Regions from separate parts of the Desulfosporomusa polytropa genome, predicted to be linked through region 2. Evidence: a T-box and tRNA genes for the amino acid it is inferred to sense, from the RefSeq annotation. Region 2 holds a T-box; the other holds one or more tRNA genes.
What was found. The T-box of region 2 lies ahead of ACZ449_RS04265 (valine--tRNA ligase). A T-box ahead of a tRNA ligase gene usually reads a tRNA of that ligase, here a tRNA-Val.
Positions count from the first base shown of each region.

Region 1: it has a tRNA-Val gene. The T-box ahead of ACZ449_RS04265 (valine--tRNA ligase) is inferred to sense a tRNA for this amino acid. The anticodon was not compared.

Region 1 covers NZ_AP042400.1:2,256,107-2,267,859, forward strand. The annotation lists gene ACZ449_RS12435 (ASKHA domain-containing protein) at 1-577, opposite strand, end outside; gene ACZ449_RS12440 (hypothetical protein) at 1,605-1,844, opposite strand; gene ACZ449_RS12445 (hypothetical protein) at 2,271-2,750, shown strand; tRNA gene ACZ449_RS12450 (tRNA-Met) at 3,258-3,333, opposite strand; rRNA gene ACZ449_RS12455 (23S ribosomal RNA) at 3,539-6,453, opposite strand; rRNA gene rrf (5S ribosomal RNA) at 6,787-6,903, opposite strand; rRNA gene ACZ449_RS12465 (16S ribosomal RNA) at 7,145-8,797, opposite strand; RNA gene ssrS (6S RNA) at 9,201-9,374, opposite strand; tRNA gene ACZ449_RS12475 (tRNA-Cys) at 9,378-9,452, opposite strand; tRNA gene ACZ449_RS12480 (tRNA-Trp) at 9,525-9,600, opposite strand; tRNA gene ACZ449_RS12485 (tRNA-Val) at 9,682-9,758, opposite strand; tRNA gene ACZ449_RS12490 (tRNA-Pro) at 9,810-9,886, opposite strand; tRNA gene ACZ449_RS12495 (tRNA-Arg) at 9,896-9,972, opposite strand; tRNA gene ACZ449_RS12500 (tRNA-Leu) at 9,978-10,064, opposite strand; tRNA gene ACZ449_RS12505 (tRNA-Leu) at 10,157-10,241, opposite strand; gene ACZ449_RS12510 (hypothetical protein) at 10,295-10,525, opposite strand; gene ACZ449_RS12515 (3D domain-containing protein) at 10,919-11,656, opposite strand.
Region 2 covers NZ_AP042400.1:568,675-580,427, reverse strand. The annotation lists gene ACZ449_RS04290 ([Fe-Fe] hydrogenase large subunit C-terminal domain-containing protein) at 1-107, opposite strand, end outside; gene ACZ449_RS04285 (ATP-binding protein) at 148-576, opposite strand; gene ACZ449_RS04280 (DRTGG domain-containing protein) at 549-935, opposite strand; gene ACZ449_RS04275 (O-antigen ligase family protein) at 1,207-2,445, opposite strand; gene ACZ449_RS04270 (bifunctional folylpolyglutamate synthase/dihydrofolate synthase) at 2,604-3,887, opposite strand; gene ACZ449_RS04265 (valine--tRNA ligase) at 3,921-6,581, opposite strand; T-box leader at 6,621-6,852, opposite strand; gene fdhF (formate dehydrogenase subunit alpha) at 7,587-10,262, shown strand; gene ACZ449_RS04255 (4Fe-4S dicluster domain-containing protein) at 10,351-10,857, opposite strand; gene ACZ449_RS04250 ([FeFe] hydrogenase, group A) at 10,862-11,753, opposite strand, start outside.

The DNA of each region.
Region 1 (11,753 bases), 1.7 Mb from region 2:
AAATAAACCAAGGATCAATCCCCAACAGAAAATGAATCATGGTAGTATTGCCGCCAATAATGAATATACCGCATTTGTCCGGATAAATGCCTGTTGCAGTTTGAATTTTATCCATGAGTTCAATAAAATTCAGCAGCGTACATTGCTGGATTTCCCTTAAATGAGCATCATTATCCTTAACATAAACGATTCGACTAAGGATGTCCTCACCAAAACGGACTTGATGATTGATCACGCTTTCCTCACACAAAATATTTCCAGTATTCAGATCGATCAGCTGCATGGTAACCGTTGTGCTCCCAAGATCAGCTGCATAAGCAAAATTCTTATCTGAAGTATTTCCCCTCTCAATGTTTACAATTTCCCAGGCAAAACCTTTTTGTACCAAGGTAACTGTGAGCTTCCAGTCAAAAGCCCGCAGCAACTTATAGGACAATTTGATGGTTTCAATAGAAATCTGAACCTCTCCATACTCCGGTTTTAAAGCTTGAAGGATTCTGTCAATGTCGGCCACAGAATCTCCGTTACCCGGCGCTCTCAATTCAAGGTATATTTTTTTACAAATTACATTCTTCATAAGTCTTCCTCTTTATGCGTATTATTTAAAGATTACCATCTTTTTACTAATGAAAATAAATCACGAGAATATCTTACTTCAACAACTACCCAACTACAACATAAGCTGTGGATATACCGGTAGAGCCTATCACATCCCATAATTTTAAAGGGTAGACAATGCGATATCCATTTTTCTGATAATCTTCAATACTTCTATATAAAATACCTTCCAATCCCATAAAAACATATATTTCCGTGAAACTAAATTCTGAATGCTACTAATGATATTTCCTAATCATCAAATAAACTACCGCAAATAGTAGCCGTATTAACTGGCTATTCCTTTGCGGTTTTTTATTTTTGCCGTATTATAGCAGAGCAATTTGTACAATTGGTAGTTATCTAATGGTTCATTAACCGCTTCGAGTATATGCTATTACCTAAAATTGCAGTAAATCTATCTCCTTCTGACACTTATCATCAATACGGTCAATTCTCAATAGTAAGGAAACAAAACGTCACCATTGTATCTATTGCCAAATCATAGGAAACAGCAGAAGAACAACCTTTAACAATGTTCTTCCCTTCATATTTTAGCATCCATAGTTGGCAGACTGAAGCCGCTACCCTCGTTTCTTTGTTTTTTGCATATATTTTCTCCAATATGTATAATCCCAAATACGCCTAGTAACCGACAACTCCCTTGGTTTCCTGCTACTTAGTATATAAAAAGTCTGCCAAACATGAATGTTGAACGCCAATTTATCCGCTATATCCTTATATTGCTCTAGCAAAAGAAGTTTTTACGTTCACTCGCAGCAACGCTTTTGCTTACTCTGTTTTCCCCAGCAAAATCATAGTACTTTGCCTATTTTGTTTCAAGACACAACCTCCATCCCCTGTCTTTGCTTATACTTTTTCGCGACACCATACCTTGCGGCCAAAAACCTGGTCGCAAGAGCCACAGGTAATCTATTTGCAATAGTCGATAATGACGTATATGTAAAAGCAGCGTCAACTAAACAATGTTTAGCTGACGCTGCTCTCTAGCAAACTAACCGAAATTCGCCTGAAAGGTAATTACGAAATGCCCTAAGAACATCTAACCGTATTTCTTCTTGTGTAACCAGCCAGTCTGCAAATCCTTTTAGTACACCAGCCTTATTAGCCTCATCGACAATACGCCGGATATCGCTTTTAGAAAGCTTTGCAGGAGTTTCTGCGACTAAATTTAGTAAACTAAGATAACTGATGTTAGAAATGGCCTTACGATTAATTTTAGTCATTTGTATCAGCCTCCAGTTATGCGAATATGTACTTACATTACTATAGTTATAGTTCTTTACCGATTCGGCTTTATCCTGCATAATAAAATAAAATATACCCTTCGCACAATTCCTAAATTAACATAAACTATACGATTGTTAAGAAAAGTATTACAAACCTCAAGACACCGCGAAAATCCTGGATTTATCTATTTACAGAATCCCTTATTATCGAACATAATACTACTATTTTACTATACTTCCTACATCACGAAAACAAAGAGACGGTCAAGACGATTAACTTCATCTCAACCATTCATTGTGGAGAACTTATGAATGCTTCTTGAAGATCTTGTGTGATTTTCGCTACCTAAAATCCTAAAAGTATAACTAAACTTAGATGTGAACACTCTATATTTGAAGCATATAAACACGTAGGAGGTCGCTATGAAATCCAGAAATTTACATTCAAGACTTTTTGTCATCACTATTTTGATCATGGCATTTGTAATCGCTGGTTGCTCCCAGCCACAGAAAAAACCCGACCAAGCACCCACAACTCCAACACCGCAAGCAAGCATAATGGGACAAATGGATCCATCCACTATGATGCAGAATAACCCCGATGCCATGCGAACTGCTATGTCCTCCCCCCAAAACCGCCAAGCAATGATTTCGATGATGAGTTCCCCTCAAATGCAAGCGACAATGACTGAAATGATGAAAGATCCGGCCATGCAACAAAGCATGGTACAAAATATGAGCAACCCGGAGCTACGCGCTTCAATGGTAAAAATGATGTCTGACCCCGCTATGCGCCAACCCATGATTGACATCATGGCCGATCCTTCTATGAAAGACACATTTAAGTCGATGATCAAAGACCCTCGACTTGCTCCAATTGCTAGAGAGACAATCAAACAATAATTAATGAGCTATTAATAAAAGACGAATCAGGTAGTGCGATTAACTTTATCACGACAATATGCCCCTGTCGCCTAAGCATCCTGCTTAAGTAACGGGGGCATATTTTTTTGCTAGCAAACTATAATAATATTTGTCCGGCAACATCGTTTATATAAAAAACACCCTCACTTCTTTAGTAAACGATGGGTGTTTTTCTGGAGCGGGTGAAGGGAATCGAACCCTCGTAGCTAGCTTGGGAAGCTAAGTCCGTTGCCTTACCGACTTGGCTGCGCCCCTCCCTATATCATTAAGTTGGGGTGACTGGAGGGTCTCGAACCCTCGAATACCGGAGCCACAATCCGGCGTGTTAACCGCTTTAAGCAGGGAACCAGGTTATTAGGAGCATAGCAACGCAAGAACCTGCGTGAGTCGCTTAGTTACGAGCGATAGCAAGTAACTTCCTATCAATTCACTTAACGGATTAGATTATAAATGCCAAGCGAGTTGTCTCGTTTGGCATTTTCTTCATGGTTGCGGGAACAGGACTTGAACCTGTGACCTTCGGGTTATGAGCCCGACGAGCTACCAACTGCTCCATCCCGCGATGTGTTCGACATTCGACTGTCGATTTACGACTTTCGATATGTCTATTTATGAAGGTTTGTTCCTTCAAAACTTCACAGAAGAAAGACTGCGCATTAGGATTTACTGCTGTTTGCACTTCATGCAAACAAGGTTTTCACGCTGTATAAACGTCTCGCACAAAAGTTTCTGCTCGCTATCGCTCACAAATTTTTGGCTCGCTTGTTTAAGTCAAGTCCTCGGCCTATTAGTACCAGTCAGCTGCATGGATTACTCCACTTCCACATCTGGCCTATCTACCTTGTAATCTGCAAGGGGCCTTACTTCTTTCGAATGACAGACCTCATCTTAAGGCTGGTTTCACGCTTAGATGCTTTCAGCGTTTATCCTTTCCGAACGTAGCTACCCAGCTCTACTCCTGGCGGAATAACTGGTACACCATTGGTTCGTCCACTCCGGTCCTCTCGTACTAGGAGCAGTTCCCTTCAAGTCTCTTACGCCCGCGATGGATAGGGACCGAACTGTCTCACGACGTTCTGAACCCAGCTCACGTACCACTTTAATGGGCGAACAGCCCAACCCTTGGGACCTACTTCAGCCCCAGGATGTGATGAGCCGACATCGAGGTGCCAAACCTCCCCGTCGATATGGACTCTTGGGAGAGATTAGCCTGTTATCCCCAGGGTAGCTTTTATCCGTTGAGCGATGGCCCTTCCACTCGGTACCACCGGATCACTAAGCCCGACTTTCGTCCCTGCTCGACTTGTAGGTCTTGCAGTCAAGCTCCCTTCTGCCTTTACACTCTTCGCGCGATTTCCATCCGCGCTGAGGGAACCTTTGGGCGCCTCCGTTACTCTTTCGGAGGCGACCGCCCCAGTCAAACTGCCCGCCTGACACTGTCCTCAGTTTCGTTACTTCTTGAGTTAGAATTCCAGTAAATAAAGGGTGGTATCCCAACATTGACTCCAACAAGACTTGCGTCCTATTCTCTCAGTCTCCCACCTATCCTGTACATCATTTACCAAAACTCAATGTCAGGTTGCAGTAAAGCTCCATGGGGTCTTTCTGTCCAGTCGCGGGTAACCTGCATCTTCACAGGTATTTCAATTTCACCGGGTCCCTCGTTGAGACAGTGCCCAAGTCGTTACACCTTTCGTGCGGGTCGGAACTTACCCGACAAGGAATTTCGCTACCTTAGGACCGTTATAGTTACGGCCGCCGTTTACCGGGGCTTCAATTCACAGCTTCGATTGCTCTAACCGCTCCTCTTAACCTTCCGGCACCGGGCAGGTGTCAGCACCTATACGTCAGCTTTCGCTTTAGCAGGCACCTGTGTTTGTGGTAAACAGTCGCTTGGGCCTCTTTTTTGCAACTCATTTTCGCTTCAACCGTTTCAAGTTTACACGATATATAAGCTCCCCTTTTCCCGAAGTTACGGGGACATTTTGCCGAGTTCCTTAACGAGGGTTCTCCCGCGCACCTTAGGATTCTCTCCCCGCCTACCTGTGTCGGTTTACGGTACGGGCACCTATTATCTCACTAGAAGCTTTTCTTGACAGTGTGGGATCAATCAATTCACCGTTATCGCTAACAGCTACCCATTACTTCTCAGGTTCAAGTTGTGCGGATTTGCCTACACAACACCCTACAAGCTTAGACGCGAATTTCCATCCTCGCGCTCATTTACCCTGCTGTGTCACTCCATCGCTCAAACGACTTTAGGTGGTACTGGATTTTTAACCAGTTGTCCATCGCCTACGCATCTACGCCTCGGCTTAGGTCCCGACTTACTCTGAGCGGACGATCCTTCCTCAGAAAACCTTAGGCTTTCGGTGGACAAGATTCTCACTTGTCTTTTCGCTACTCATACCGGCATTCTCACTTCTTATCAGTCCACATGTCCTTACGGTCATGCTTCGCTCCGATAAGAACGCTCCCCTACCCATGTCGTTAGACATGCCATAGCTTCGGTTCCGTGCTTTAGCCCCGGACATCTTCGGCGCACAATCTCTCGACCAGTGAGCTATTACGCACTCTTTAAATGGTGGCTGCTTCTAAGCCAACATCCTGGTTGTTTCGGAAATTCCACATCCTTTGCCACTTAGCACGGCATTGGGGACCTTAGCTGATGGTCTGGGCTGTTTCCCTTTTGACTACGGATCTTATCACTCGCAGTCTGACTCCCAGGTTAAAGTATATCCATTCGTAGTTTGACAAGGTTCAGTAATCTATAAGACCCCTAGCCCTATCAGTGCTCTACCGTCTATACTCATTACCTGAGGCTAGCCCTAAAGCTATTTCGGGGAGAACCAGCTATCTCCGCGTTCGATTGGCATTTCACCCCTATCCACAACTCATCCCAAAGCTTTTCAACGCTCACGGGTTCGGTCCTCCACGCATTTTTACCTGCGCTTCAACCTGGCCATGGATAGATCACTGCGGTTTCGGGTCTACAATAACTAACTATCGCCCTATTTAGACTCGCTTTCGCTTCGGCTCCATGTTTTCCACTTAACCTCGCTAGTTACTGTAACTCGCCGGTTCATTCTTCAATAGGCACGCCGTTGACCACATAAGGGTCTTCGACTGCTTGTAGACATACGGTTTCAGGTTCTCTTTCACTCCCCTCCCGGGGTGCTTTTCACCTTTCCCTCACGGTACTATGCGCTATCGGTCGCCAAGGAGTATTTTGCCTTGGAGGGTGGTCCCCCCTGCTTCCCACAGGGTTCCTCGTGTCCCGTGGTACTCTGGATTCTGATCCTCAAGCTCGATCTTTCGCTTACAGGGCTGTTACCTTCTGTGGCCTACCTTTCCAGGTAGTTCGACTAGATCTAGCTTGATTTATATCAGTCCGCAACCCCAAAGAGCAAAGCTCTCTGGTTTGGGCTCTTCCCCGTTCGCTCGCCGCTACTTAGGGAATCTCAATTGATTACTTTTCCTCCGGGTACTTAGATGTTTCAGTTCCCCGGGTGCCCTCCTAACTTACGTTAGGTGACGGTGCATTACCACCGCCGGGTTCCCCCATTCGGAAATCCAGGAGTCAAAGCTTGCTTGCAGCTCTTCCTGGCATATCGGAGCTTACCCCGTCCTTCGTCGGCTCTTGGCGCCTAGGCATCCGCCGTATGCCCTTACTAACTTGACTTATGCTGCAACTGTCTATAAGCCGCCATCTGCTTCGTTGGTCCTCAGACGTTTTGCTTGCGTACGCTAGTACGCGGCGCGGCAACGTCTTCCGGTCCGCCTCGCAGCTGACACCTTCTAGCCAGTTTCGCCTGCCTTACACTTTGCTTTCGCTAATGCAAGGACTTTTTTTAGAATCCTAATTGCGCTTCGTTAAGTTACTTCACATATTTGCATATGAGAGGTAATTTTACTTTGCTTTCTTCTGTGCAGTTTTCAAGGAACAGTGGAACATCTATAGTATCAGAACCACTTGTATTTTTCAACAAGTAAGTTTTGGCAACTTTCGTTCCAAAACCAGCAACTTCCTAATCTCCCAGGCCGTTTCCAACCAAGTACCTTCGGCGTTTGTAGGCTTAACTACTGTGTTCGGTATGGGAACAGGTGGAGCCCTACAGCTATCGTCACTGGATATTTTGTTTTCAGGAATACTTATGTTATCATAGTCACTTGTGTTTTTCAACAAGTAAGTTTTGGTAACTTGCATTCCCTCAAAACTAAACAATGTAAGAGTATTCATCTGCCAAGATGTGTTCGACCTGGAATTGAGCTCGCTTATATGATGTTCTTCGCTTTCGCTCAGAACTAAGCGATTCGCACAGGTTTCCGCGTCGCTTTCGCTCCTAAAAACCTGGCTCTCTGCTTATCCCTAGAAAGGAGGTGATCCAGCCGCACCTTCCGATACGGCTACCTTGTTACGACTTCACCCCAATCATCGGCCCCACCTTAGACGGCTAGCCCCGGTTCGACATTCGACCTTCGACCTTTGACTTTCGATTGGGTTCTTGCAAGACTTTCGTCTTTCCTTTCGATTGTCGTATGTCGAAAATCCAATGTCGAATCGGTTACCCCACCGGCTTCGGGTGTTGTCAACTTTCGTGGTGTGACGGGCGGTGTGTACAAGGCCCGGGAACGTATTCACCGCAGTATGCTGACCTGCGATTACTAGCGATTCCGACTTCACGGAGGCGAGTTGCAGCCTCCGATCCGAACTGAGAGCTTGTTTATGCGTTTTGCTTGACCTCGCGGTCTTGCTTCGCTTTGTTTAAGCCCATTGTAGTACGTGTGTAGCCCAGGACATAAGGGGCATGATGACTTGACGTCATCCCCGCCTTCCTCCGTCTTGTCGACGGCAGTCTCCCTTGAGTTCCCGACATTACTCGCTGGCAACAAAGGATAAGGGTTGCGCTCGTTGCGGGACTTAACCCAACATCTCACGACACGAGCTGACGACAGCCATGCACCACCTGTTTTCGTGTATCCGAAGATAGGAACTAATCTCTTAGTCTTTCACTCAATGTCAAGCCCTGGTAAGGTTCTTCGCGTTGCGTCGAATTAAACCACATACTCCACCGCTTGTGCGGGCCCCCGTCAATTCCTTTGAGTTTCAACCTTGCGGCCGTACTCCCCAGGCGGGGTACTTATTGCGTTAGCTTGCGGCACAGAGGGGGTCGATACCCTCTACACCTAGTACCCATCGTTTACGGCTAGGACTACCGGGGTATCTAATCCCGTTCGCTCCCCTAGCTTTCGCGCCTCAGTGTCAGACACAGTCCAGAAAGTCGCCTTCGCCACTGGTGTTCCTCCCAATATCTACGCATTTCACCGCTACACTGGGAATTCCACTTTCCTCTCCTGCACTCAAGATTCCCAGTTTCCTGCGCCTATACGGGGTTGAGCCCCGCACTTAGACACACGACTTAAGAATCCACCTACACGCCCTTTACGCCCAATAATTCCGGACAACGCTTGCCACCTACGTATTACCGCGGCTGCTGGCACGTAGTTAGCCGTGGCTTCCTCCTTTGGTACCGTCATTAGAATGCATTATTCACACATCCCACGTTCGTCCCAAACGACAGAGCTTTACAATCCGAAGACCTTCTTCACTCACGCGGCGTTGCTCCGTCAGACTTTCGTCCATTGCGGAAGATTCCCCACTGCTGCCTCCCGTAGGAGTCTGGGCCGTGTCTCAGTCCCAGTGTGGCCGTTCATCCTCTCAGACCGGCTACTGATCGTTGCCTTGGTGAGCCATTACCTCACCAACTAGCTAATCAGACGCAGACCCATCTCTAATCGGTAGCTTATAAATAGAGGCCACCTTTCTTATCTTAGTCATGCGACTAAGATACCACATTCGGTATTAGCACCACTTTCGCGGTGTTGTCCCCAATTTAGAGGCAGGTTGTCTACGCGTTACTCACCCGTTCGCCACTAAGCATCCATTGCTGGATACTCCGTTCGACTTGCATGTGTTAGGCACGCCGCCAGCGTTCGTCCTGAGCCAGGATCAAACTCTCCAATAAAGGTATGCCGTCTATGAGCTTATAAACTTAAATACCATTGCTATCTTAATTAAAGTAGACAAACTACATTAATAGACGCACCAGGCACAAGTTCAAAGTCACAGAGTGACTACATTATATGAAGCCATTTGTTGGCTCTATAAATCAATTTAAAAATTGTTTTTGTGTTGTATGTCGCAAGCGACATACAACCGCACATCTGGCATTTATGATGCATTACTTACATTGTTCAGTTTTCAGGGAACGTTGTCGTTTACTCAACGGCGGAATATTATAATAGCATTTTTATTTGTTTATGTCAACACTATTTATTTTTCCAATTACTTCCGCCGCTCATAGCGACTTTTATAGATTATCACGTTACTGTTATTACGTCAAATGTTACTTATTGGTAATTAATTATTAGTTGCCCAAAATGTCGTCTCTTTGTATGTCCAAACCTGCACCTAGCAGGTGGGTATCCTTAAGTTTGTTTTTGTCCTCCACTCAAAGGTGGCTCGACAGCTACATACCATTAAATTCCCTATATAGTAAAGTAGGTTGGACATATCTAAGATAACATGCATTCCAGGCATTTTATTGGAGGCGACACCCAGATTTGAACTAGGGGATCAAGGTCTTGCGGACCTTAGCCTTACCACTTGGCCATATCGCCATCTTTTCGGATTAATTATGTCAACAAATTTTATGTCAGTAAAAAAGACCAGTTAGCTGATCTTTAATTCGTTGGCAGGGGCAGAAGGACTTGAACCCTCAACCAACGGTTTTGGAGACCGCTACTCTACCAATTGAGCTATACCCCTGTGTGTATTACTAGGTTTTTAGCCTAGAACCCGCCGGTTATGATCCGGATGATCTACCAAACTGACCTATAGATTCCTTTTTGGTGGGGTTAAACGGACTCGAACCGCCGGCCTCTTCGATGTCAACGAAGCACTCTAACCAACTGAGCTATAACCCCAATATGGATTTTATATTCTATCAGCCTTAGATTAGCTTGTCAATAATACTTTGGTCGGAGCGGCAGGATTCGAACCTGCGGCCCCCTGGTCCCAAGCCAGGTACTCTACCAAACTGAGCCACGCCCCGATCTTTTTATGGCGTCCGCGAAGGGATTCGAACACCAGACCCACGGCTTAGAAGGCCGGTGCTCTATCCGGCTGAGCTACGCGGACTTATATGGTGCCGGAGGTCGGACTCGAACCGACACGGGGTTGCCCCCGGCAGATTTTGAGTCTGCTACGTCTGCCAATTACGTCACTCCGGCAATGGAAATTTAAAAAGGATGTTCGTCAGAACTAAGCGATTCGCACCAATCAGACTTCGCCTCACGACTCGTCTTCTTGGGCTCTCTGCTTATGGTGCGGGAGACAGGAATTGAACCTGCACGCCTCACGGCGCTAGATCCTAAGTCTAGTGCGTCTGCCAGTTCCGCCACTCCCGCGTCCTTGGATTTATTACTATATCAGATGGCCTCATTAATGTCAACATAGTAGATTATGGACATGCTAACCACTTACCCTCATCACAAAATAGATATACTTCCTTATCGGCAATCCGGCAGGTGTAGCGCATACCTTGCAGACCTGCCTTTAATGATGCCGCTTGGCGAATATCTACTACACGGTCAATCGGGAATTTCCGGCCATCTTCCCATATCAGGGAAAGTGGTCTGATTCTGCCTTCTTTATCGTGTTTGGCTACTACTTCTATGTGTACTTTCCCCACATAACTCACCTACTTAAAATAAGATACCGGATGAATCGTATGGTCATCCTTCGGATTGAAGCCAGTTAACTGACGATCAAGCAGCATGGCGCAGCGTTGGACACTGTAATGTCCAAACCGTTTACGGGTAGTATCAATGGTCTTCTCTAGCGTCTCGGTTTCCGAGACAAAAAAGTGCCTCCTTGCATTAGAACATTTGTTATAGAACAAATGTTCTAATGTGTAAAGAGGATGTTACGGGAATATACGCTTAGAAGATAATATCAATTCGTTAAAAAAATAAATCCCCATAGGGTAAGCCAATCACGGCTCCTTATGGGGGTATTGTCGCTTTTCTATAATATTTCGTTAAAAGTAATCTGTACTGAAAAGTCACCTTTACTTGTCCGTTTATCAAGTTTTTAAAACATATACGGTCACATTACGCTTTCCCCATTCGAACGCTTCATCTTGAGTATCCATTGCTAAATCAATGTGATTGCCATTTATCGCTCCCCCTATGTCATCTGCAATGGCTTTGCCATATCCTGGAACGTAAAGTTTTGTTCCAAGTGGAATTACATCTGGGTCAACCGCGCATAGCCCTCTGCGCAGATAGGTACCCATATATGTATAGTCGGTGCAATCCTGGTCATAGCGGGTATATGCAGTAACAAGCATTGGCAAAGCATATAGGTATTCTGGTACGTCGCTATCTTTTTTCGGCGGATTATATGTTGGCTTACGGGGTAAAGGAGAGGTTTTCGGACGAGTACCTTTAAAATTTTTAAGGGCATTCATTGTTTTTTTTCCAACAATACCATCTTCCACTAATCCGCAATCTCTTTGAAACATCTTAACAGCTTGTTGTGTTTGATACCCAAATACCCCATCAGCTTTACCGCCAAGATATTTGGCTTTAATCAGGTATTTTTGCATATCGACAACTTGACTATTACGCATGCCTAATTTCAGTGCAGTAATACTGGTATTTGACGATTGGGATTGGGTAGAGGAACCGATGTTTTTGTGCCCTCCACCAAAAACATCATTAATGATGTTGAATAAAAAGAACCCCGCATAAGCGGGAGCTGGCTGGGAAGCTGAAACACAGAAGGCAAGTAGCAGTACAGTAGCTGATTTTTTAAACATTTCGGTCTAATTCCTTTCTATTAAAATTGCTGCAAAGTTGAAGCTATAAATAATGGATTCAAAGGTTTAGAAGGATCGTTTTGCCTATGTTATCGCA
Region 2 (11,753 bases):
TTACCGCCACGAATGCGTATTGCTTCCGTCGGACAGCGCTTCGTACAATTTACACATCCTTGGCATCGCTCCGGCATCAACCTCACAGAATGAAAACGTTCTTCCACCACTTTCACCACTCAATCCATTCAATATCTTACCTTTATTTTAGTGGTAAATAACCATTCTAAGCTTTGTTCCCACATTCTTTTCACTTTTAATATCAAACTTATCTGTACATCGTGCCATATTAGGCAACCCCATACCGGCACCAAAACCCATTTCACGAATATGGTCGGGAGCCGTCGAAAACCCTTCTTGCATCGCAAGCCCAATATCAGCAATTCCCGGACCTTCATCTTCCACGACCAATTCGGTACGATCAGAATGAATCCCCGCTTTGATCACACCGCGAGATGCATGAATAATCACATTCATCTCAGCCTCATAGGCACTTATGGCGATTCTTCTTATAATATCAGGGCGTACTCCGAGTTGCTGCAAGGTACGCTTGATTTTGCTCGAAGCTTCCCCTGCGCCGTTAAAATCTGCAGATTCTAATACAAATTCTAATTCAATTCCGGATTCTGCCGACAAAAGTGTTCCTCCTTTAGCGAACAACCCGCCAGACCATCTCGGTATAACAAACCACAAGCTTCATACATTTGTTTCTTAGTTGACAGCAAAGGAATTTCCATGTTCTTTGCCATTTCAACAACCTCCGGCCCTGGCCGTTTACCGCGTACAAACAATATAGCAACTAAGTCACTCATTTCAGCGGTACGAATGACTTGAATGTTTGTCAGACCTGTTAACAACAGCCCTTGTTCTTTAGTAAAGGCCAAAACATCACTCATTAGGTCTGCGCCACAAGCGCTTTTAACTTCTCTGTCAAGCCATTCTCTTCCGCAAAGTACCTCAGCATCCAGCATAATTCTTACTTGTGCCAGTTTCAATACGGCACCTCCATGAGCCAAAATTAACGCTTGTTCGAAATTTCACTAAATTCCGCATAAAAAAGTAAGGGACTACTCCCCCCTACTAGTATAATTTACTGAATATCACTAATAATTGTGTATATTCGCGTTATGTCTTATAAATCCTGCTGCTAGTTGTAAAATAATTAGGTTTTTTCCCAAAAAAATACATGGCAATTCTATACAGCAGGAATGACACGCTTATGAACACAACTATCTTCTTGCTTACTGCAACAAGTGCTCAATGTTATTAGTGGTAGCGGCAGTTTCCTTGCCATACGGCAATAATTACCGCATTCAGAAGCCAAAACAACATCGACAGTTGCACATTAAACATAATATAGTCAGTAAATCCATTAACAGCCAGACCTAAAACGGCAGACATGATGCCAAGCATAAGCCCTGCTACCCAACGGTTATTAGTCTGTCGCAAAATATCTATAGCTTTCTTAGTATGTCCATAAATAACAGCTAAAAAAACAAGTAGCCCCGGTATCCCAATTTCTGCCGCAATGTGTAAATACATATTATGAGCGTGAACGATCCGGGCAGCTGGGTTATTTAGAAAAAAATCATATTCAGGATACACCAGCCAGTAGGCTCCCCAACCAATCCCAAACAGTGGATTATCCAAAATCATGGCAATCGTGCTTTCCCACAAGGCTATTCGCAGTGTTGAGGAAGTATCTGTAGGATTAAAAATAGACATTATACGTTCCATTACTGCATCATGACAAAAAAACGCGACCACCGGGATTATTACAAACAACCACAACACTTTGCGATTATAGAATCGCCCGCAAATAGCTGCAACTACCACTATGCTCAACCATGCACCACGCGAATAAGTAAGTACCAGACATATTCCTAGTACAGTAACCAGCATAAACATCAATATTTTATCGGCAATTCTTTCGTCATATAAGCCCTGACCAACAGCTAAAGACATAACCACCACTAAAAAACCGGCTAGCAAATTCGGATTTTGCAAAGTGGAAAAAATCCGGACTTTAAGGTCAGGAAACTGTTCACCATCCACCCACTGAAAATTCGATATATCCACACCATGTACATATTGATAAAACCCATAACAAGCTACCAATAGGGCCGAAACCATCACCGACCATACTAGTCGCTGCACTTGTGGCAGCGAATTTATATTATTAATAACAAGATAATAAAGTAATATATATCGGCCCATAAGATGATAATAATTATAAAAACTAAAGCCCCTGTCTGGGGAAACAGCAATAGAAGCAGCTGACAAAATAACCAAAAGAGCAATAAGCTCATCAAATGGTGTCCGTTTTAACAGCAGTTGCTTTGCTGCCGTCATCTTAACTGTCCATAAAACGGTTCCCACACCGAGAAATAAAGTAGAGACATCCAGCGACATTGGCAAAAAAAAGGCTACAGCCAAAATACAATGTTCTATGAGATAATCAAGACGATATTGGGTTTGACTGTTAAACGAATATGCAATATACACACTTTCACCTACGGTTCAAAAAATTCCCGGTTCTACTACAGTTTCTCTTAGTATGGCATTTTTAAGAATATGCTTTTTTAATATAGTAAAAACAATACTGGCGCTTGCATTATGCTCCAAGCGCCAGTATTTATTATATACAATTATAATTAATTTGTCTACTTATTAAAGATAATATAGCGTGCTTCACCGATTAAGTATAACGAACCTGCGACACAAACAATTCCATCAGAGCCTGCCAGTTGCTTGGCACGCTCAATACCACCTTCAATTGTGCTCGCGGCCTCTACATGACGCGCCTCTATTTCCCGGGCAATTTCTTCCGGAGTTGCTGCCCGGTAGGAAAGTGGCTGAACAGTAACAACTGTGTCGGTTGTGCGAATAAGCGCACGAATAATTCCTGCTACATCTTTGTCGCGGAGAATACCTAACGCAAAGGTTATTTCTCGTCCTGGAAACACCAGATCAAGGTTTTGCCGCAACACTCTGGCCCCATCCGGGTTATGCGCACCATCAATAATAATAACCGGACTGCCGGGAACAATCTCAAACCGTCCTGGCCAGCGTACCGTATTAAGGGCACTCTTAATTGTCTGCAAAGTAATTCGTGGTTCCTTGGTTCCTAGAAGCAGTGCAGTCGCAACAGCAACTGATCCATTCTCCACTTGGTGACAACCAATAATATTTAGGGCAATTTCAGCTTGACCTAAATCACCAGCATCAACAAACATTTGCTGCTTTCCATTGGCTAACCCTTGAAATTCACTGGAAAACTGCTCGTCTTTTACATAGACTTTAGCACCTTTATCCGCTGCCGTCTGCTTAATAATATCAAGTGGCTCACCTTTTGCAGCCGTTACCACTGGTACGCCATCTTTAATTATACCAGCCTTATGACGGGCAACATCAGCAATTGTAGAACCGCAACGATCCGTGTGTTCCAGTGTAACATTGGTAATTACCGAAATTTCCGGAATAATAACATTCGTAGAATCCAGAAGCCCGCCCAGTCCAACTTCAATAACAGCATACTCTACACCTACGGCAGCAAAATAGTAGAAGGCGGCCGCAGTAATTACTTCAAATTCTGTGGGTTGCTCAAAACCTTCTGCTAACATCTGTTCCACAAATTTATTGGTGTAAGTAATTGCCTGAGCAAATTCATCTCTGGTTATTTCCTGTCCATTGACAACCATCCGTTCTGGATAGTCATGAAGATGGGGCGAAGTATACATGCCGTTTTTGACACCGCTGGCAGTCAAGATAGCTGACAACATCGCTGTTGTTGAACCCTTGCCATTTGTGCCGGTAACATGAATGGATTTAAACCGCCGTTCCGGATGCTGCATAAGCTCTAACAGGCGTTCAATGCGAGCCATTCCAAGGTTAATACCAAATTTACTCAAATTTTCAAGGTATGCTAACGTTTGATCATAATTCATCTGTTGCACCTCCATTTTTTAGGCATCGACTAATTATAGCTGAGCCAAATAGGCCAAGCGTTCTTTAATAGCCGTTTGCTTTTCTACGAATTCGGTTTGTTTGGCTTTTTCCTTTTCAATGACATCAGCAGGAGCCTTGGCCGTAAAGCCAGGGTTACCCAGTTTGCCGCTAATACGTGATAGTTCTTTGTCCAGATTGCTGATTTCTTTGTTCAGCCGAGCTGTTTCTTTCTCGACATCGATAAGTCCTTTGAGTGGCAAATAAATTTCGACACCATTAACCACCGCTGTCATCGCATTTTCTGGATTGGCATCACTAGCAGCAAGGATAGTGATTGGCTCAGCAGCTGCTAATGTTTTAATATAGCTAGTATTGGCCTCCATCTTAGCTTTGAACTCACCAGAAGCCATTTTCAAAATTACTTGGCTCTTTTTACCAGGGTGTACGTTGACTTCAGCCCGCATATTACGAATTGACTTAATTGTCTCCATAAGAACGCCCATTAGTTGTTCGTCTTCATGGTTAGTAAGTTCCTGGTCTTCAGCCGGCCAGCCAGCTGTCATTATGCTAATTCCCTGGTGTGGCAGACTCTGCCAAATAGCTTCGGTAATAAACGGCATAAATGGATGCAATAGCTTTAACGTATTGCTCAGAACATAACTTAACAGGTATTGCGCCACTTTGCGGCTCTCGGCATCTTCTTTGTTATAAAGGCGGCCTTTAGCCAATTCAATATACCAATCACAGAACTCATCCCAGATAAATTCATAAACCATGCGGGCGGCTTCCCCTAGTTCAAAACGCTCAAGATTGCGCGTTACATCAGCCACAGTGGCATTATAGCGGCTCAAAATCCAGCGGTCCGCAAGTGTAAACGTCTTAGCATCAGGCACAAACTCCGGATCAAACCCTTCCAGATTCATCAATACAAAGCGTGAGGCATTCCAGATTTTGTTGGCAAAGTTACGGCTGGACTCGACACGTTCCCAATAAAAGCGCATGTCATTACCAGGAGTGTTACCAGTTATCAACATAAATCGTAGTGTATCTGCACCGTATTTATCAATTACCTCTAGCGGGTCAATGCCATTACCTAGTGACTTACTCATCTTCCGTCCCTGGTTATCGCGCACCAAGCCATGAATAAACACATGCTTAAAGGGAATATTCTCTTGAAACTTCAGCCCCATCATGATCATTCTGGCTACCCAGAAGAAAATAATGTCATAGCCGGTTACTAGTACACTTGTGGGGTAAAATTGTTTAAGTTCAGCCGTATCCTTAGGCCAACCCATGGTGGAAAACGGCCATAACCCGGAACTAAACCAAGTATCAAGCACATCAGGGTCTTGTTCAACCTTCCCGCCGCACTTAGGGCAAACTGTAATATCTTCCCGGGATACAGTAACCTCGCCACATTCACAATACCAAGCCGGGATGCGATGCCCCCACCAGATTTGACGGGAAATGCACCAATCCCGAATGTTTTCCAGCCAATTAGTATAGATTTTGGTAAACCGCTCAGGCACAAATTCAATTTGGCCTGAAGTTACAGCCTCAATAGCTGGTTTAGCTAGTGGCTCCATTTTAACAAACCACTGCTTAGAAACTAATGGTTCCACTACTGTGCTGCAACGCTGACAATGACCAACAGCATGACTGTGTTCATCAATTTTCACAAGATATCCTTGGTCTTTCAAGTCATTTACCAAAGCCTTGCGACATTCATAGCGATCCATACCCGCATACTTACCGGTATTGGCTGCCATTGTACCATCAGGATTTATAACAACTATTTCCTCTAACTTATGTCTAAGCCCCATATCAAAGTCATTCGGGTCGTGAGCGGGAGTAACTTTTACCGCTCCGGTTCCAAACGAAGGATCAACATATTCATCAGTAAAAAGTGGCAGACGGCGGCCAATAAGGGGCAGGATTAAATACTTGCCAACAAGGTGTTTGTAACGTCCATCTTCAGGATGAACCGCTACACCACTATCACCTAAGATTGTCTCAGGACGTGTGGTTGCTACCGTAACATACTCCCCATCAGTACCTTCCACTAAGTACCGGACATGGTAGAGATGACCTGGCGTTTCTTCATGCTCAACTTCAATATCACTTAAGGCAGTGTTGCAACGCGGACACCAGTTGGTAATACGATGTCCCTGATAGATAAGGCCCTGTTCATACAGGCTGACAAAGACCTCGCGTACAGCCTTAGAGCAACCCTCATCCATCGTAAAGCGCTCCCGTTCCCAGTCACAGGAAGCACCTAAGCGCTTGAGCTGATTAATTATCCGACTACCATACTGCCCTTTCCACTCCCATACCCGGTCAATAAAAGGTTCACGCCCTAGATCATAGCGGGTCTTTCCCTCTTGGGCCAGCACTTCCTCAACTTTGATCTGTGTAGCAATCCCGGCGTGGTCGGAACCTGGCATCCACAAAGTATTATAGCCCTGCTGGCGTTTAAAACGAATAAGAATATCCTGCAAGGTGTTATCCAGAGCATGCCCCATATGGAGTTGCCCTGTCACATTAGGCGGCGGTATTACAATGCTAAAAGCTTGCTTTTCAGGGTCTACCTCAGCATGAAATAAACTATTATCTTCCCAGAATTTGTACCACTTAGCTTCTACCGTCTGTGGGTCATACACAGTTGAGATATTGTTAGTCTGCTCTTGTTCCATAGTGCCTCCTTGAATAAATATAAAAAAGCTCTTTCGTCCTCCAAGGACGAAAGAGCTTTTGTTTCTTCCGTGGTACCACCTTTATTTCTGGCATAAATTACTACCAGACACTCCCTATGCCTTTACGTGGCACAAACCCGGCTGCATCTACTTAATGGTTCAATACAGCAGCTCCCGGATGACCTGCAGCTTGCGTACTGAGAAACCTTGCAGCCAAGGGTTTCCTCTCTGAACAGTCGCGTTAGCGTACTCTTCCATTCATCGCTATTCATCATATACAATTGACTTTATTATACCTATCCTGCTGGACAGTGTCAAGTTCGGGCATTTCATTTTGTGATTTTTCAGCCTTACTTAAATCATCTATAGTATTCTCATTTAAAAAATAACAATCTATCAATCAAATCAGCTCCATATCAGATAAATATTTTGCTTAATTATAATAAATGGTTATAATAATATCAATATTTTGTATACTCCGGCTTTTCATGACTCGCCTTCCAAAAATAATTCAGTGAAACTATTCACTAATTCCTTTTATTTACAGCTCGCAAGCTGTCCTGCTCGTTTGAGTATAATATTCTTGCCATTCAGAATAATGAATTAGCACTTACAGCGATCAGTTTCTACAATATATATAATGAGAGGTATTAGCCACTACTTAGTTACCCTTAACCCCTCTATTCTATTCTAAAAAAGGAGGAAAGCCAAAGGCAACGTCGAACTATTATTGTAAGGAGGAATGGATGTTAGCTTTAGGCTAATGTGAGTATCTTATGCGACGGAAAAACAGAAACAAACTAAGCCTAACTACCTGCCACAAAACCTATAATCGAAGTGTAAACAAACAAGTTTATTGTCCTTATACTGAAAAATCACTATATTTTAGCAGAACAAAATTCACCCCCTATTCAGTCTGCACATAAAATTTTTAATAATCCATAAGTCGTTTTAAGTTTCCTTTCGATATTATCTATACTACCACAAGGAGTGTGAACACAGTTAATGATCAAACTAACTATTGACGGGCAAGTCATCGAGACCGCCGCAGGAAGTACGCTCTTAGAAGCCGCCCAACAAGCAGGAGTAACAATCCCTACGTTATGCCATCTCGCTGATTTAACCCCCGAAGGAGCCTGCCGTGTCTGTGTCGTGGAAGTAGAAGGTGCCCGCGGACTCGTTACCGCCTGCACTTACCCAGCTTCTGAAGGGTTGGTTGTACGCACCAACTCTGCAGTTATCCGGGAAGCACGCAAAAGCGTCGTGGAACTCATTTTGGCTAACCACCCGCAGGATTGTTTATCTTGTCAGCGCAACCTGGATTGTGAGTTGCAGTCGCTGGCAAACCAACTCGGTATCCGCGAGATTCGCTTCAATGGCGATCGCCGCCAATTTGCCGTAGACGACAGCAACCCCTTTATTATTCGGGATAATAACAAATGTATTCTTTGCGGACGTTGTGTCCGAGTTTGCCGGGAAGTGCAATGCTGCGATACCCTTGAATGGACAAACAGAGGATTTGATACCAAAGTAGCACCTGCTTTTGACGAGCCCCTGATCGATTCGTCCAGTTGTTTATTTTGCGGAACCTGTGTATCGGCTTGCCCAGTAGGCGCTTTGACCGAAAAGCCTATGCACTATGCTGGTTTGCCTGATAAAAAAGTCAAAACAACCTGCCCCTTCTGCGGTGTAGGCTGCAACTTCGATCTAAATGTAAAAGACGATAAGGTCATTGGTGTTACCTCTAATCTAACCAGTCCAGTTAACGGCCGTTTAACCTGCGTTAAAGGACGTTTTGGTACTGACTATATTCACAGCCCTGAGCGTCTTACCACACCGTTGATTAAGAAAAACGGTGAATTTGTTGAGGCAAGCTGGGACGAGGCTTATGATCTAATTGCCAGCAAATTTGGCGAAATAAAAACCACCTATGGCGGCGACGCTATTGCGGCACTCAGTTCTGCCAGGTGCGTCAATGAAGATAATTACCTAATGCAAAAATTTATGCGCGCAGCGATCGGCACCAACAATGTTGATCATTGCGCACGTACTTGACACGCTCCCACTGTGGCCGGTCTGGCCACTTCATTCGGCTCTGGAGCAATGACCAACTCTATAAACGAAATTCCCCAAAGTAAAGTTCTGTTTGTAATTGGGGCTAACCCAACTGAAGCCCATCCTGTCATCGGTGCAAAAATGCGGCAAGCCCTCCGCAACGGTGCTACACTCGTAGTAGCTGATCCGCGAAAAACCGAATTGGCTGGCAAAGCCCATGTTTGGCTGCGCTTAAAACCGGGCACTGACATTGCGTTAATCAACGGCCTTATGCGCATCATTATTAAGTCCGGCTGGCATGATAAAACCTTTATTGAATCCTGCACCAGCGGGTATGAGCAGGTTGCTGAAACAGTAGAAAAATATACCCCGGAATATGTAGAAAACATCACCGGCGTACCAAAACATTTACTGTTTGAAGCAGCTAAAATCTATGGTACTGCTGAAGCAGCACAGATTTTTTATACATTGGGAATCACTGAACACGTATGCGGCACAGATAATGTTATGAGTTTAGCCAATCTTACCTTACTGACTGGTAACATCGGCAAACCAAATGCTGGTCTGAACCCAATGCGTGGACAAAACAACGTGCAGGGTGCCTGTGATATGGGTGCTTTACCTAATGTTTATCCAGGCTATCAAAAAGTCGATTTCCCAATGGTTCAAGAAAAATTTGAAAAGGCATGGAACGTAAAACTATCAAACAAAGTAGGACTCATGATTCCAGATATGTTCGATAAAGCCATTAGTGGTGAACTCAAAGCCCTGTATGTTATGGGCGAAGATCCAGTGCTAACTGACGGCGACGCCAATCATGTACGCAAAGGACTCAAGCATCTTGATTTCCTTGTTGTGCAAAATCTGTTCCTAACCGAAACGGCCAAATTAGCTGATGTTGTTTTACCAGGAGCATCCTTTGCTGAAAAGGATGGCACCTTTACTAATACAGAACGCCGCATTCAACTGGTTCGGCAAGCCATCAATCCCATCGGCAACAGCCGCCCAGACTGGCGTATTTTGATGGATTTATCCAATCGCATGGGTTACCCGATGTCATATAGTCATCCAAGTGAGATTATGGATGAAATGGCCTCACTCAGCCCAATCTATGGCGGCGTTACATTTGACCGCCTTGAAGCAAGCGGCCTACAATGGCCAGTTCCGGATAAAAACCATCCCGGTACTCAATATCTGCATGACAAAGGCAAGTTCACCTGTGGAATTGCCAGGTTCATAGCCATTGACCACCAAGCTCCTGGCGAAGAGCCGGATACCGAGTATCCGTTCTTGCTTAGTACAGGCCGTATTCTCTATCACTACAACATAACTACCCCAGGCTACTCAAAAACGCTGACAGACTTCCGTTCTGAGGAGCAAGCTATGATACATCCTGATGATGCCAAACGGCTAGGTATCCAAAATCAAGAAATCATTAGTGTGTCCTCACGGCGCGGCAAAGTTCAAACCAAAGCATGGATTACAGACCGTGTACAGCCGGGAGTTATCTGGATGTCCTTCCATTATCTCGCAACCCCGACCAATGAACTTACCAGTGGAAACTTAGACAAAACAACCAAGACCTATGAATATAAGGTATGTGGGGTTAAAATCGAAAAGCTTTAATTAGTAGCTAAAAAAATAAAAAATCAGTGGCACTCTGCAGAGTGCCACTGATTTTTTCAACTTATAAAAGCCGAATTATAACAAGCTTCTATGCATTCCTTACAGCATTTGTACGTTTATCCTTAATACTAGCTTCGATAGTTTCCGGCAACAGTACCGACAATGCTTTTGTCGGACACTTTTTAACACATTGTGGCCCGTCAGCAACTTCAGCACACAAATCACATTTGTAAGCTGTTTTTTGACAAGCGCCTTCGCCTTCGCGTGTTAAATAAACAGCACCTATTGGGCAGGCCATCAAACAGTTTTTGCAACCAACACATTTTTCAGCAAGCACATAAATGGCCTGACCACGGTGCACAATGGCTTTTTCCGGGCAAGCCTCCGCACAAGGGGCATCTTCACATTGACGGCACTGTACTGGCACACTGATATCCTCAGTTTTTACAACAGACAGCCGGGGCAAAAATGGTACACTCTTAATTTCCTCAGTACCTAATTGTTTTTTTGTATGGGCTAACACACAAGCAAGTTCACAAGTACGACAGCCGATGCATAAATCGGGGTCTCCGATAACAAAAGCAGTATCAAGCATACTTTTAGCCCCTCCTCACATAATGGGTGTGCAGTAATTCATGCGATTTGTGACCAAGTGGTTTGCCCAAAAAGTCTTTGTACAGCTTAGCAACTTCGGGATTGTCATGCGACTTTCTTAACGGCAATTCCTCATCATGCTTATACATTGAATCCCTGCGGCTGGTATAGACCGCTTTGCGTTCATTTTCCAAAAGAACTTTTGGCTGACCGCCGCCACTGATGCAGCCTTGCGGACAAGCCATAACTTCGACAAAATGGAAATCAGCAGTACCATTTTTCACTTCTTCTAGAATAGGCGCTGCATTGGCAAGGCCGGCTACTACTACTGTTTTAATCGCCAAATCGCCAACTTGAATGGTTGCGCGTTTTACGCCTTCGCTATACCGTACATCCAGTATATTGATATCGTCAAGCGCCTTACCAGTAATCAATTCATAGCCTGTCCGGAGTGCGGCTTCCATAACTCCGCCTGTAACCCCAAAAATATGTCCGGCACCAGTATAAGCTCCTAATACGGAATCCGGCTGGCTTGGTTCAAGATTTTTAAAATCAATGCCAGCGTATTTGATTAGATTAGCCAATTCTCTTGTTGTCAAAACAATATCCACGTCTTGGCTGCCACTTGACTTCATTTCCGGACGAGCAGCTTCAAATTTTTTGGCCGTACAGGGCATAACAGATACACTGACTATTTTCTTGGGATCGACCTTCTCTACCTGTGCGCCATAGGTCTTGAACAAGGCGCCTGCCATCTGCTGTGGAGATTTACATGTTGATAGATTTGCTTGCAAATCAAAGTACTCTTGCTCAACATATTTAACCCACGCCGGGCAACAGGAAGTAAACATGGGCAATGTACCATTTTCCTGTATCCGTTTAATTAACTCGCTGCCT